Regions from separate parts of the Enterobacter sp. FW301-JW81 genome, predicted to be linked through region 1. Evidence: predicted binding sites of a transcription regulator. Region 1 holds the regulator's gene; each other region holds the start of a gene.
The links. Region 1 encodes PhoB, which activates phosphate uptake and scavenging genes when phosphate is short. Its sites were predicted from a motif close to CTGTCATAAAACTGNCNNAT; they were not measured.

Region 1 (3,472 bases):
AAAAACTCACCAGATGCACGGATTTGGCTTTGCCCGTTTCATCAAAGCTGAGCGAAAGGGGCGATCCGCAGTAGCGGATGTGCTCGCAGCCGCCGATAACCTGCGCGCGGTGGATATGCCCGAGCGCGATGTAGTCGGCTGGCGGGAAGTTTTGCGCCGGAAAGGCGTCCAGCGTGCCGATATAGATGTCACGTACGGCGTCACTTTTACTGGCCCCGACGGTGGTGAGGTGCCCGGTCGCAATCACCGGAATCGGCTGTTCGCCGCGCAGAGCGCAGGCTTCGGCGTGCTGCTGGTGATAATAGTCGGTGATGGCCTGTAATAAATGTTGCTGTTTTTCCGCCCCCGACAGCCCCGCCTGGCTTTGCACGATGTCCCGCGGACGTAAAAACGGTATCGGACACAGCACCGCCCCCGGCGTACCGTCGCGTTTTTTCAGGATCTGCGGGGCGTGCCCGGCGCTGGCGACAACGGTGGTATTGAGAAATGCCAGGATGTCGCGGGATTCATTGAGCGTCGCGACGGAATCATGGTTGCCGGCGACAATCACCAGATGACAGCCGGTTTGCTGGAGATTCACCACGAAGCGGTTATACAGTTCACGCGCATAGCTGGGGGGAGAACCGGTATCAAAGATGTCACCCGCCACAATTATCGCGTCCACCTCGTGCGTCCGGGCCGTTTCCAGCAGCCAGCCCAGGAACGCTTCATGTTCAGCCGCACGGCTTTTGCTGTAAAAATTTTGACCCAGATGCCAGTCCGAGGTGTGAAGTATGCGCATAGCTGATCCGTGGCAAAAAAGAGAAAGCCGGATTATAAACCTTCAGAGAAGGGAAAATAACCGCTGTAATAAAACAACGGTTTGCCCGTTATCGTGGTACTGTTTTTCATAAATCTGTCATAAATCTGACGCATAATGGCGCCGAATTACAAACTTGTAACTTAAATAAGATAAGACAGGGCAAAGTATGGCGAGACGTATTCTGGTCGTAGAAGATGAAGCTCCAATTCGTGAAATGGTGTGCTTCGTGCTCGAGCAAAATGGCTTCCAGCCGGTTGAAGCGGAAGATTATGACAGCGCAGTGAACCAGCTAAATGAACCCTGGCCCGATCTGATTCTGCTGGACTGGATGTTGCCCGGCGGCTCCGGACTGCAGTTTATCAAACATCTGAAGCGTGAAGCGCTAACACGCGATATACCGGTGGTGATGCTCACGGCGCGCGGTGAAGAAGAGGATCGCGTGCGCGGTCTGGAGACCGGCGCGGACGATTACATTACCAAACCGTTTTCACCAAAAGAGCTGGTGGCCCGCATTAAAGCCGTGATGCGCCGTATTTCGCCGATGGCGGTGGAAGAGGTGATTGAGATGCAGGGGCTGAGCCTTGACCCCACCTCACACCGCGTGATGACCGGTGAAAATCCCCTCGATATGGGGCCTACGGAATTTAAGCTCCTGCACTTCTTTATGACGCACCCGGAACGCGTTTACAGCCGCGAGCAGTTGCTGAATAACGTCTGGGGAACTAACGTGTATGTCGAAGACCGGACGGTTGACGTCCATATCCGCCGCCTGCGAAAAGCGCTGGAACTGAGCGGCCACGATCGCATGGTGCAGACGGTCCGCGGCACGGGTTATCGTTTTTCTACCCGTTTCTGAACAATGACAGGAGTGTGACGCGTGCTGGAACGTCTGTCATGGAAAAGGCTCGTCTTTGAACTGATCTTATGCTGTATTCCGGCCTTCATTCTGGGGGCCTTTCTTGGACATCTGCCGTGGTTTCTGCTGGCGTCGGTCACCGGGCTGCTGATCTGGCACTTCTGGAACCTGCTGCGCCTCTCCTGGTGGCTGTGGGTTGACCGAAGCATGACGCCGCCGCCGGGAAGCGGCAGCTGGGAGCCGCTGCTGTACGGTCTGCATCAGATGCAGATGCGTAATAAGAAGCGTCGCCGCGAGCTGGGAAGCCTGATTAAGCGTTTTCGCAGCGGTGCGGAATCGCTGCCGGATGCGGTCATTTTGACCACCGAAGAAGGGACCATCTTCTGGTGTAACGGCCTGGCGCAACAGCTGCTGGGCCTGCGCTGGCCGGACGATAATGGCCAGAATATCCTCAACCTTCTACGTTATCCCGAGTTCACGCTGTATCTGAAAAAACGTGATTTTACCCGTCCGCACAATCTGAAGCTCAATAACGGTCGCCATCTGGAAATCCGCGTGATGCCCTACAGCGATAAGCAGTGGCTGATGGTGGCGCGCGATGTCACCCAGATGCACCAGCTGGAAGGGGCGCGCCGCAACTTCTTCGCGAACGTTAGCCACGAATTACGAACCCCGTTGACCGTGCTTCAGGGCTACCTGGAGATGATGCAGGAGCAAACGCTTGAAGGGGCGCCGCGTGAAAAAGCGCTGCACACGATGCGCGAGCAAACTTACCGAATGGAAGGCCTGGTGAAGCAGCTGCTGACGCTCTCGAAGATTGAAGCGGCACCCACACTTGCGCTGAATGACACCATTGACGTGCCGATGATGCTGCGGGTAGTGGAGCGTGAAGCGCAGACGTTAAGCCACAAAAAGCACCACCTGACCTTTGAGGTCGACAGCGCGCTGAAGGTGCTGGGCAGTGAAGATGAACTGCGCAGCGCCATCTCCAACCTGGTGTATAACGCGGTGAATCATACGCCGGAAGGGACGGAAATCCTGGTGCGCTGGCACCACAGCCCAACGGGAGCCGAATTTAGCGTGGAGGACAACGGGCCGGGTATCGCACCGGAGCATATTCCGCGTCTGACCGAGCGTTTCTACCGCGTGGATAAAGCGCGATCGCGGCAGACGGGAGGAAGCGGCCTGGGGCTCGCGATTGTTAAGCACGCGGTGAATCACCATGAAAGCCGTCTCGAAATCCAGAGTACGCTGGGCAAAGGAACCCGCTTCAGCTTCGTTATCCCGGAACGATTAATTGCCAAAAAGATCGCCTGACAGCAGGTGTGTCATTTTACCTTTCCACGGGTCAGCGTCAGCTGGCCCGTTTGCTTTGCAGTCAAGCGAAACGCGGATGAATTTTATACGGCTGTCTGTTTTTTGTTCGCATGATTAGCCATGGGTTTTTCTTATAAATAGCGTATTATGCTGGTGCGTATTTTCATGATGGCATATTGTTCTGGTTTTACGATCCCTCCTTGCCTTTAAACGTTATAAGCGTTTAAATTGCCCCCCAGATACTGTCAGACCGACTGTATTTGCGTGGTAAATCGAAAAACTATTCTTCTCCACGCCAGGACGGGAGCATTTCCCGCTGAAATTGAGCAAGTTTTCGGCTGTATCGTCCCGTCAGGGAAGCCGGAAATCTCAATGTTTTCAACACCACATCCACAGGCAGTAAGGTTTTATGACCCATCACTTAAAATCGCGTGACATCATCGCGCTGGGCTTTATGACATTTGCGCTGTTCGTTGGCGCAGGCAACATCATTTTTC
Region 2 (3,472 bases), on a different contig from region 1:
CCACTCTCTACAAGGCTCGGGGCGCCCGGAAAGGGCAAATACAGGTCAGCGACAACGCAGGCATCATGCCTAAATTCGGAATCTAAAACTATGTGTGGAATTGTTGGCGCAGTTGCGCAGCGTGATATTGCTGAAATCCTTCTCGAAGGTTTACGTCGTCTGGAATACCGTGGTTACGACTCTGCCGGTCTGGCTGTCGTCGATGCAGAAGGTCATATGACCCGTCTGCGCCGTCTCGGTAAAGTGCAGATGCTGGCCCAGGCCGCGGAAGAACATCCGCTGCACGGTGGTACCGGTATTGCGCACACCCGCTGGGCGACGCACGGCGAACCGTCTGAAGGTAACGCACACCCGCATGTGTCTGAACACATCGTGGTGGTGCATAACGGCATTATCGAAAACCACGAACCGCTGCGCGAAGAACTGAAAGCGCGCGGCTACACCTTTGTCTCTGAAACTGACACCGAAGTGATTGCTCACCTGGTGCACTGGGAGCTGGAGCAGGGCGGCACGCTGCGTGACGCAGTGCTGCGCGCTATCCCTCAGCTGCGCGGTGCGTACGGTACGGTGATCATGGACTCACGCGATCCGTCCACGCTGCTGGCCGCGCGTTCCGGTAGTCCAATGGTTATCGGTCTGGGAATGGGTGAAAACTTTATCGCCTCTGACCAGCTGGCGCTCCTGCCGGTGACACGTCGCTTTATCTTCCTGGAAGAGGGGGATATTGCCGAAGTGACCCGCCGCAGCGTGACCGTATTCGATACCAAAGGCGAGCAGGTTAAACGCCAGGAGATCGAATCTAACCTGCAGTACGACGCGGGTGACAAAGGCGCTTACCGTCACTACATGCAGAAAGAGATTTACGAGCAGCCAAACGCCATCAAAAACACCCTCACCGGGCGCATTAGTCACGGTGAAGTGGATCTGAGCGAGCTGGGTGCAAACGCGAACGAACTGCTCGGCAAGGTTGAGCATATTCAGATCGTGGCCTGCGGCACCTCCTACAACTCCGGTATGGTCTCTCGCTACTGGTTTGAATCCCTGGCGGGCGTGCCGTGCGACGTCGAAATCGCATCTGAATTCCGCTATCGCAAATCCGCGGTGCGTCGTAACAGCCTGATGATCACCCTTTCCCAGTCTGGTGAAACGGCGGATACCCTTGCCGCGCTGCGTCTCTCAAAAGAGCTGGGTTACCTGGGCTCTCTGGCTATCTGTAACGTTCCGGGCTCCTCGCTGGTGCGTGAATCCGATCTGGCGCTGATGACCAAAGCGGGCACCGAAATCGGCGTGGCCTCCACCAAAGCGTTTACCACCCAGCTGACCGTACTGCTGATGCTGGTGGCGAAGCTGGCGCGTCTGAAAGGTGAAGACGCCTCTGTTGAGCATGACATCGTTCATGGTCTGCAGGCGCTGCCGAGCCGTATTGAGCAGATGCTGTCTCAGGACAAACGCATTGAAGCGCTGGCGGAGGATTTCTCTGACAAACATCACGCCCTGTTCCTGGGTCGTGGCGATCAGTATCCAATTGCGCTGGAAGGCGCGCTGAAGCTGAAAGAGATCTCTTACATCCACGCAGAAGCCTATGCGGCAGGCGAGCTGAAACACGGCCCGCTGGCGCTGATTGACGCCGATATGCCGGTCATCGTTGTGGCTCCTAACAACGAACTGCTGGAGAAACTGAAATCTAACATCGAAGAAGTGCGCGCCCGCGGCGGTGTCCTGTACGTCTTCGCCGATAAAGATGCCGGTTTTGTCAGCAACGACAACATGCACATCATTGAGATGCCGCATGTGGAAGAGGTGATTGCGCCAATCTTCTACACCGTTCCGCTGCAGTTGCTGGCCTATCACGTGGCGCTGATCAAAGGCACCGACGTTGACCAGCCGCGTAACCTGGCGAAGTCTGTCACCGTAGAATAACCCCTTCAGGCTCCACCTTCGGGTGGAGCTTTTTCACCCCGCCCGGTTTGTTTTTAATCAATTCCTTCACGTTTTTATTGATGACAATTTGTCATCTTCAGCTATTTTTTCAGTGTCACATAAAGAAAATATTTCTGAAAACGCCCTGTCTTAAAACTGGCTAACACGATGAAAATTAAGCATTGTTTTGCGAATTTTTAAGTTAAATTTCCGCTGTCATAAAACTGTCATAATTCGTACATTTATCTGTCACCTGTTTGTCCTATTTTGCTCATCGTAGCCACTAAACAACGATTTACGAAAATCTTGCAGGAGACATTATGAAAGTTATGCGTACCACTGTCGCAACTGTTGTCGCCGCGACCTTATCTCTGAGCGCGTTCTCTGTTTTTGCAGAAGCAAGCCTGACTGGCGCTGGTGCAACCTTCCCTGCGCCGGTGTATGCCAAATGGGCGGATACCTACCAGAAAGAAACCGGCAACAAGGTTAACTATCAGGGTATCGGCTCCTCCGGTGGCGTAAAACAAATTACCGCTAATACCGTAGACTTCGGTGCGTCAGATGCCCCTCTGTCTGATGAAAAACTGAATCAGGAAGGCCTGTTCCAGTTCCCGACCGTGATCGGCGGCGTTGTGCTGGCCGTTAACATCCCTGGCCTGAAGTCAGGCGAGCTGGTGCTGGACGGCAAAACCCTGGGTGACATCTACCTGGGTAAAATCAAAAAATGGGATGACGAAGCCATCACCAAACTGAACCCGGGCGTTAAGCTGCCTTCGCAGAATATCGCTGTGGTTCGTCGTGCTGACGGTTCTGGTACCTCTTTCGTGTTCACCAGCTACCTGGCGAAAGTGAACGAAGAGTGGAAATCTAAAGTCGGTTCCGGCTCTACCGTTAACTGGCCAACCGGTCTGGGCGGTAAAGGTAACGACGGTATCGCTGCGTTCGTACAGCGTCTGCCGGGCTCAATTGGCTACGTAGAGTATGCGTACGCTAAGCAGAACAACCTGTCCTACACCAAACTGGTTTCAGCCGATGGCAAACCGGTTAGCCCGACCGAAGAGAACTTTGCTAACGCCGCGAAAGGCGCTGACTGGAGCAAATCCTTCGCGCAGGACCTGACTAACCAGAAAGGCGAAGGTGCATGGCCAATCACCTCTACCACCTTCATTCTGGTTCACAAAGAGCAGAAGAAACCTGAGCAGGGCGCTGAAGTGCTGAAGTTCTTCGACTGGGCGTACAAAAACGGCGGCAAACAGGCTAACGCCCTGGATTACGCCACCCTGCCGGACAACGTGGTTGAGCAGATTCGCGCTGCATGGAAAACCAACGTGAAAGACAGCAGCGGTAAAGCATTGTATTAATTTAGCATTCTGACGAAAATGGCGGGTGGCGCTTACGCTTACCCGCCCTACGGTTCCGACTGTAGGCCGGGTAAGCGTAAGCGCCACCCGGCGATTTCGTAAACGCGTTTAACAGAAGAGTAATTTATGGCTGCAACCAAGCCTGCATTTAACCCTCCGGGTAAAAAAGGTGACATGATTTTCAGCGCGCT
Region 3 (3,472 bases), on a different contig from region 1:
CGCGGGTGCGGCGGCGGAGATCGAGCAGGCTATTGACCGTCAGGTTCTCTACCGCGTACTGCACTTCACCGGCGGTCACGGCTTCGCATTCGCATACGAGGCTGCGGCTCAGCCGCCCTTCGCCCAGCCAGGCCGGCGTTCTGTCGCCATGGCGATAGATGGCCGATCCGCGCAGAGGGGCTGGCAGAGAGATAATTTTTTGCAGCGTCTTCTCGGTGGACTGCCGCGAACCGGGCAGAGGCTGTTCTGCCGTTACGCACGGTTCGGTATTGCCCAGCTTGCGGCAGACGGCATCCGTTGCCCACTCCGCCATCAGGCGATAGGTCATCAGCTTGCCACCGGTGATGGTGATAAACCCGTCCAGGCCGTCACGCGCGGCATGGTCGAGCAGCACAATGCCGCGGCTGACGTTTCGCCCGCTTGGGTCGTTATCGCTGGCGACTAGCGGACGTACGCCCGCATAGGCCCGCAGGATCCGGGTCTGCGCCATTACCGGGGCCAGCTTTTCCCCTTCGCGCAGCAGGATATCCACCTCTTCGGCGGTCACGCGGTTGTAATCAATCTCGCTGTAGTCCACGTGCGTTGAGGTGGTACCGATTAACGAAATGGTATCGCCGGGGACGAGGATGTCGGCATCGGACGGTTTGCGGCAGCGGTTGATCACGTGGTTATTAATGCGATGGTCGAGGATCAGCAGGGAGCCTTTCGCCGGGAACATGCGAACCGAGAGCTCAGCGTATTCCGCAATGTGCTGCCCCCAGATCCCCGCGGCATTGACGACGACGGAGGCAAACAGCTCGCTGTGTTCATTGTATTGCGTGTCATACACCCGCACGCCGCAGATGCGATGGCCTTCGCGGATAAGCCCGGTCACTTCGTGCCCGGTCAGTATGTGCGCACCATGCTCGCGAGCGTCCAGCATGTTGGCGGCGGTCAGGCGAAAAGGATCAACCGTACCGTCAGGCACTTTTACCGCGCCCGTCAGGGCCGGGTTGACGGAGGGCTCAATGCGCCGCGCGAGGGCAGGGTCGATAGCCTCGGCCTGAATCCCCGCCGCGCGACAGGCGGTAATAAAGGTTGACTGAAAGGCGAGATCGTCTTCGGGAAGCGTAATAAACAGACCATCGGTGGGTTCAATGCAGTGGCGGGCTATGCGCCGCAGGATCTGATTTTCGGCAATACATTCGCGCGCGGATTCGCCGTCGGTCACGGCGTAGCGGGCGCCGCTGTGAAGCAGTCCATGATTGCGGCCGGTAGCGCCCGTCGCTATGTCATGGCGCTCCAGAAGCGTGACGCTTAATCCCCGCAGGGCGCAATCGCGTGCGATGCCAGAGCCGGTTGCGCCACCGCCAATGATAATCACATCGCTGTAACGAGGATCGTGAATTGTCATTGTCATCCCTCTGTGTTCGTTTTTTTATCATTTAGCCACATGAAAACTGTGGTTTGTTTGATTTCGAACACAAACGAGCGAAATTCGAAAGTGAAACGTGATTTCATGCGCTTTTTTGCGCATTCTGTCATATTTCTGTAACAATCTGTGCGTTGATTCACAGTAACAATCACTGTGATTTCTTAACATCGCGACCTCTCTGGAGTATGGGGCAGTTAAACCCCTGTAAATACAATTTTTGGCCACGGAGGCTGTCATGCTCAGTATCTTCAAACCTGCGCCGCATCGGGCGCGTCTGCCAGAGGCAGAAATTGATCCGCTATACCGCCGCCTGCGTTGGCAAATTTTCCTGGGGATCTTCTTCGGGTACGCGGCGTACTACCTTGTTCGTAAAAACTTTGCGCTCGCCATGCCGTACCTGGTGGAGCAGGGCTTTTCCCGTGGCGATCTGGGGTTCGCGCTGTCAGGTATTTCCATCGCCTACGGTTTTTCCAAATTCATTATGGGTTCAGTGTCCGACCGCTCGAATCCGCGCGTGTTTCTGCCGGCCGGCCTGATCCTGGCGGCAGCGGTTATGCTGTTTATGGGCTTTGTGCCGTGGGCAACCTCCAGCATTGCCGTCATGTTCGTGCTGCTGTTCCTCTGCGGCTGGTTCCAGGGCATGGGGTGGCCGCCGTGCGGACGCACTATGGTGCACTGGTGGTCGCAGAAAGAGCGTGGCGGCATCGTGTCGGTGTGGAACTGCGCGCATAACGTGGGTGGCGGCATTCCGCCTCTGCTGTTCCTGCTGGGAATGGCCTGGTTCAACGACTGGAAAGCCGCGCTGTATATGCCTGCCTTTGGCGCCATCGTGGTGGCGATTATTGCCTTCGCCCTGATGCGCGATACGCCGCAGTCCTGCGGCCTGCCGCCGATCGAAGAGTACAAAAACGACTATCCGGATGATTACAGCAAGGAGCATGAAGAAGAGCTGACCGCAAAACAGATCTTCATGAAGTACGTCCTGCCGAACAAGCTGCTGTGGTACATCGCGGTAGCGAACGTGTTCGTTTACCTGCTGCGCTACGGCATTCTGGACTGGTCACCGACTTACCTGAAAGAGGTGAAGCACTTCGCGCTGGATAAATCTTCGTGGGCCTACTTCCTGTATGAATATGCGGGGATCCCGGGCACGCTGCTTTGCGGCTGGATGTCGGACAAGGTGTTTAAAGGCAACCGCGGTGCGACGGGCGTCTTCTTTATGACTCTGGTGACCATCGCCACCGTAGTGTACTGGCTCAACCCGCCGGGCAACCCGTCAGTAGATATGGCCTGTATGATCGTCATCGGCTTCCTGATTTATGGTCCGGTTATGCTGATCGGTCTGCACGCGCTGGAGCTGGCACCGAAGAAAGCGGCAGGCACGGCGGCAGGCTTTACCGGTCTGTTCGGCTACCTGGGTGGGTCGGTCGCGGCGAGCGCCATCGTGGGCTATACCGTTGACTTCTTCGGCTGGGACGGCGGCTTTATGGTGATGATTGGCGGTAGCGTGCTGGCGGTACTGCTGCTGATTATCGTGATGATTGGTGAGAAACGTCACCACGCGGAAGTGCAGGCACGTCGTCAATAAGGAGCATTGCCATGAAATTATCTTACGTAACAACCGGCCTGCTGCTGGCGGGCCTGATGACAGGCTCCGCGCTGGCGGCAGATAAAATCGTCATCGCCCACCGCGGCGCGAGCGGCTATCTGCCGGAGCATACGCTGCCGGCAAAAGCGATGGCCTATGCGCAGGGCGCGGATTACCTGGAGCAGGACCTGGTGATGACGAAGGACGACCAGCTGGTGGTCCTGCACGATCATTATCTTGACCGCGTGACGGACGTGGCGGAGCGTTTCCCGGACCGCGCCCGCAAAGATGGCCGGTTCTACGCCATTGATTTTACCCTGGATGAGATCCGCTCCCTGAAGTTTACCGAAGGCTTCGAGATTGAAAACGGCAAGAAGGTGCAGGTCTATCCGGGACGTTTCCCGATGGGCAAATCTGACTTCCGGATCCACACCTTCCAGGAAGAGATTGAGTTTGTTCAGGGGCTGAAC
Region 4 (3,472 bases), on a different contig from region 1:
CGACCTTGAGAAGGCCGTGAAAATTGGCGTTAACGCGCGGCTCAACAACGCCGGGCAGGTCTGTACCGCGGCGAAGCGCTTTATCCTGCATGAAAAGATTGCAGATGCCTTCCTCAGCAAATTCACCGAGGCGTTTAAGCAGGTGAAGATTGGCGACCCGCTGGATGAAAGCACCACGCTGGGGCCGCTGTCCTCTAAAGATGCGCTGGAAACGCTGACCAAACAGGTTAACGAGGCGGTGAAAAACGGCGCGACGCTGCACTATGGCGGCAAGCCGGTGCAGCGCGACGGGAGCTTCTTCGAGCCGACGATCCTGACGAATATCTCGCGCGATAATCCGGCTTACTTCGAGGAGTTCTTCGGCCCGGTGGCGCAGATGTACGTGGTGAAAAACGACGACGAGGCGGTAGCCCTGGCGAACGATTCCCACTACGGCCTGGGCGGCGCGGTGTTTAGCCAGGATATCGAACGCGCGAAGAAAATGGCGTCGCGGATCGAGACCGGGATGGTGTACATCAACTGGCTCACCGATACCGCGCCAGAGCTGCCGTTCGGCGGCGTGAAGCGCTCCGGTTACGGACGCGAGCTGTCGGATCTGGGGATCAAAGAGTTTGTGAACCAGAAGCTGGTGGTGGTGCGTAAGTAAGAGGTAAAAAAAAAACCTGCCAGCCGGCAGGTTTTTTAAAGGTTTATTGCACTTCGATCTTGTCCCAGCCGCTTTTGAACATGCAGCTGTCGACTAACGTACCACGGCGATATTCATTCGCGTCTTCAACCGTGTAGCTCGTGGAAGTGTCCTTTTTCTTTTTCGATTTGTCCGTTTTTTCCGAGCTAGAACCGGTCACGACGTTATCCGGGGGCAGATCGATCAGCGCCTGCGCTTCGCATTCCGTGAGCTTTTTATTCATTTCCGCGTCGCTGACGCCCGGCTTCACCCATTTGTACTGGACGCAGCCGGTGAGCATCAGCGTGAGGCTCAGAACGCAAAGCGCGGTGATGCGGTGTTTCATCAGAAGGTGACCCCACCGCCTACATATGCGCCGTCAATCAGCGTGTGGCCAGGACGGCCGTCTTTACCATCAACGCTCACGTGGCGGTAACCCACTTTCAGGGTTACTGGCGTAATTGGCGTCCAGCTTACGCCGCCGTTGGCTTCAACGTAGTTTTTCACGCTGTTGTTCAGGCCTTCTGGCGCAGCATAGCCTTCACCATACACGTGGATGCTGTCGGTCAGCGCAACGTTTACGCCGCCACCAATCGGGAACGCCACGCCGTTATCGCCTTTTTTCGGGCCAAGGTAGATTGCCTTCGCGCCCGCATTCAGCATCACCGGACCCACTTCCAGGTTGTAGCCTGCGCCAATGCCGCCGGTCTGGGTACCGTCATCGGTGTTTTTGAGCCAGTTACTTTCGAGATAAACACCGGATGAGGATTTACCCATTTCCAGATTGAGGTTAGTAAAGTTTTTACCCTGCTCAACGGTGCCGCCCATTGCCAGTGCGGAACCTGATACGGCAGCCAGGGCAGAAAGAAGAAGGATATTCAGTTTTTTCATGTTTTATGCCTCGTCATTAAATTCATCTGGGCGCACCTTAACAAGTGATGTTTATGACTGCAAATGTGATAGGTATCGCGCTTTTATGCTGGGGTTGTTAATTGTTTTATTTTTAAATGTTGCGGTGGTGTTTTGTTACAAAGGCGTCAACCGGTAATTTTTTCGTCGTTTAGAAGCGGTTTAGTTTTTTGACTAAACATAAACTGAACGAGGCGGGAATAGTGATTTGACTTGAATTAATTGGCTTTCTAATAATTTCCAAAAATGTTTCTGGTGACATACAAAACAACAAAGACTTACAGTTTGGGCGATAAATATACGTTCAGTCGCCCATGCGGTTGCCTATTTCATGTCATTTTTCTGACACGTTTATTCTTTACGTTGTTGGCTTCACTAACTGGATGCTAACAATATGAATAGAAAAATTATTCCTGTGCTTATCGGTTGTGCGCTCTCTTTCTCTGGCCTGGCGGCACAGCCTACGGCTGAACGCTATGTCGTCAGCTTCCCCGAAGGCTCGCACGTGAGCTACAGCGGCGCATTTGCCGATGCGTTCCCGCATGGACTCCCTGTCGGCATTGGCTCTGGGCTGCTGTTTACGGGCAAGCAGGGCGATGCCCTGACCTTTGCAACCGTGACCGATCGCGGTCCGAACGCGGATGCGCCAAAAAGCGGGAAAAACGAAGCCAAAATTTTTGTCACGCCGGATTTCGCGCCCCTGCTGATGACCATTCGCGTCCAGAACGGCAAAGCAGAAGCAACGGACGCCCGACCGCTGCATGACGATAAAGGCGAGATTAACGGTCTGCCGCTGCAAAGCGGCGTGATTGGCTCCACCAATGAAGTGGCATTCAGCGACACGTTAAAGACGCTGAAGGGGGACAACCGCGGGCTGGACACGGAAGGCATCACGCCGGACGGCAAGGGCGGATACTGGCTGTGCGACGAGTATGGCCCGTTCCTGATTAACGTCGACAGCAAAGGGAAGATCCTGGCGATCCACGGGCCGCAGGCGGCAGAAGGGGAGAAATCCATCGCGGGTGGTCTGCCAAACATCATCAAATGGCGCCAGGCGAACCGGGGCTTTGAAGGCCTGACCCGTATGCCGGACGGGCGCATTATCGCCGCCGTACAAAGTACGCTGGATATCGACGGCAAGAGCAAAAAACAGGCGCTGTTTACGCGTCTGGTGAGCTTCGACCCGGCGACCGGGAAAACCGCGATGTACGGTTACCCCATCGACAGCGCGGCCTACGACAAAAACAGCGACGCCAAAATCGGCGACATTGTAGCGCTCGATGACCAGCACATTCTGCTGATTGAGCAGGGAAGCGATAAAAACGACGGGATGCGTAACCTGATTTATAAGGTGGATCTCAGCAAGGCGAGCGACCTGAGCGCCTTCGACAAGCCGGGCGAATACGCGGAGTTTGATGATGAGAAAACCCTGGCGCAGCGCGGCATTACCCTTGCATCTAAAACGCAGGTTGTCGATTTGCGCGCCCTTGGCTGGCAGCAGGAAAAGGCCGAAGGGCTGGCGCTGATCGACAGCAAAACGCTTGCGGTGGCGAACGATAACGACTTTGGCGTGAAGGTGGCGATGCAAAATCCGGTCGAGGGCAAAAAGCTCAAGGATTATCGGGTGAACGCGGAAGGCAAGCTGACGCTTGATGATAAACCGGTTGAAACCACGCTTAGCGTGAAGCCCCTGAAGAAGCCGGAGTCAGACAGCGAGCTGTGGATTTTGACGCTGCCGGAGGCGGTGAAATAAGTATCCCCACAAAATAATGCCTGCACAGACGGCCCCCTCTCCCTTGAGGGAGAGGGCTGGGGTGAGGGGGAACATACGACTCTGGTGGTCATTCCGTTCACTTCATGTTCCTTGCTACTCTGTAACGGCATGACCGGTGAACGTGC

Region 2: a site for PhoB is predicted at 2,134-2,153, ahead of pstS (phosphate ABC transporter substrate-binding protein PstS). Genes of this name have one in related genera too.
Region 3: a site for PhoB is predicted at 1,518-1,537, ahead of glpT (glycerol-3-phosphate transporter). Genes of this name have one in related genera too.
Region 4: a site for PhoB is predicted at 1,903-1,922, ahead of AC3WOK_RS14805 (esterase-like activity of phytase family protein). Genes of this name have one in related genera too.

Annotation. Positions count from the first base shown of each region.
Region 1 is NZ_JBYTBA010000005.1:104,150-107,621, forward strand. Features, by position in the region: gene sbcD (exonuclease subunit SbcD) at 1-781, opposite strand, end outside; gene phoB (phosphate response regulator transcription factor PhoB) at 969-1,658, shown strand; gene phoR (phosphate regulon sensor histidine kinase PhoR) at 1,680-2,975, shown strand; gene brnQ (branched-chain amino acid transporter carrier protein BrnQ) at 3,385-3,472, shown strand, end outside.
Region 2 is NZ_JBYTBA010000006.1:324,652-328,123, reverse strand. Features, by position in the region: gene glmS (glutamine--fructose-6-phosphate transaminase (isomerizing)) at 91-1,920, shown strand; gene pstS (phosphate ABC transporter substrate-binding protein PstS) at 2,241-3,281, shown strand; gene pstC (phosphate ABC transporter permease PstC) at 3,408-3,472, shown strand, end outside.
Region 3 is NZ_JBYTBA010000002.1:313,402-316,873, forward strand. Features, by position in the region: gene glpA (anaerobic glycerol-3-phosphate dehydrogenase subunit A) at 1-1,393, opposite strand, end outside; gene glpT (glycerol-3-phosphate transporter) at 1,650-3,002, shown strand; gene glpQ (glycerophosphodiester phosphodiesterase) at 3,014-3,472, shown strand, end outside.
Region 4 is NZ_JBYTBA010000004.1:290,838-294,309, reverse strand. Features, by position in the region: gene AC3WOK_RS14820 (NAD-dependent succinate-semialdehyde dehydrogenase) at 1-646, shown strand, start outside; gene AC3WOK_RS14815 (hypothetical protein) at 690-1,010, opposite strand; gene AC3WOK_RS14810 (YfaZ family outer membrane protein) at 1,010-1,555, opposite strand; gene AC3WOK_RS14805 (esterase-like activity of phytase family protein) at 1,968-3,326, shown strand.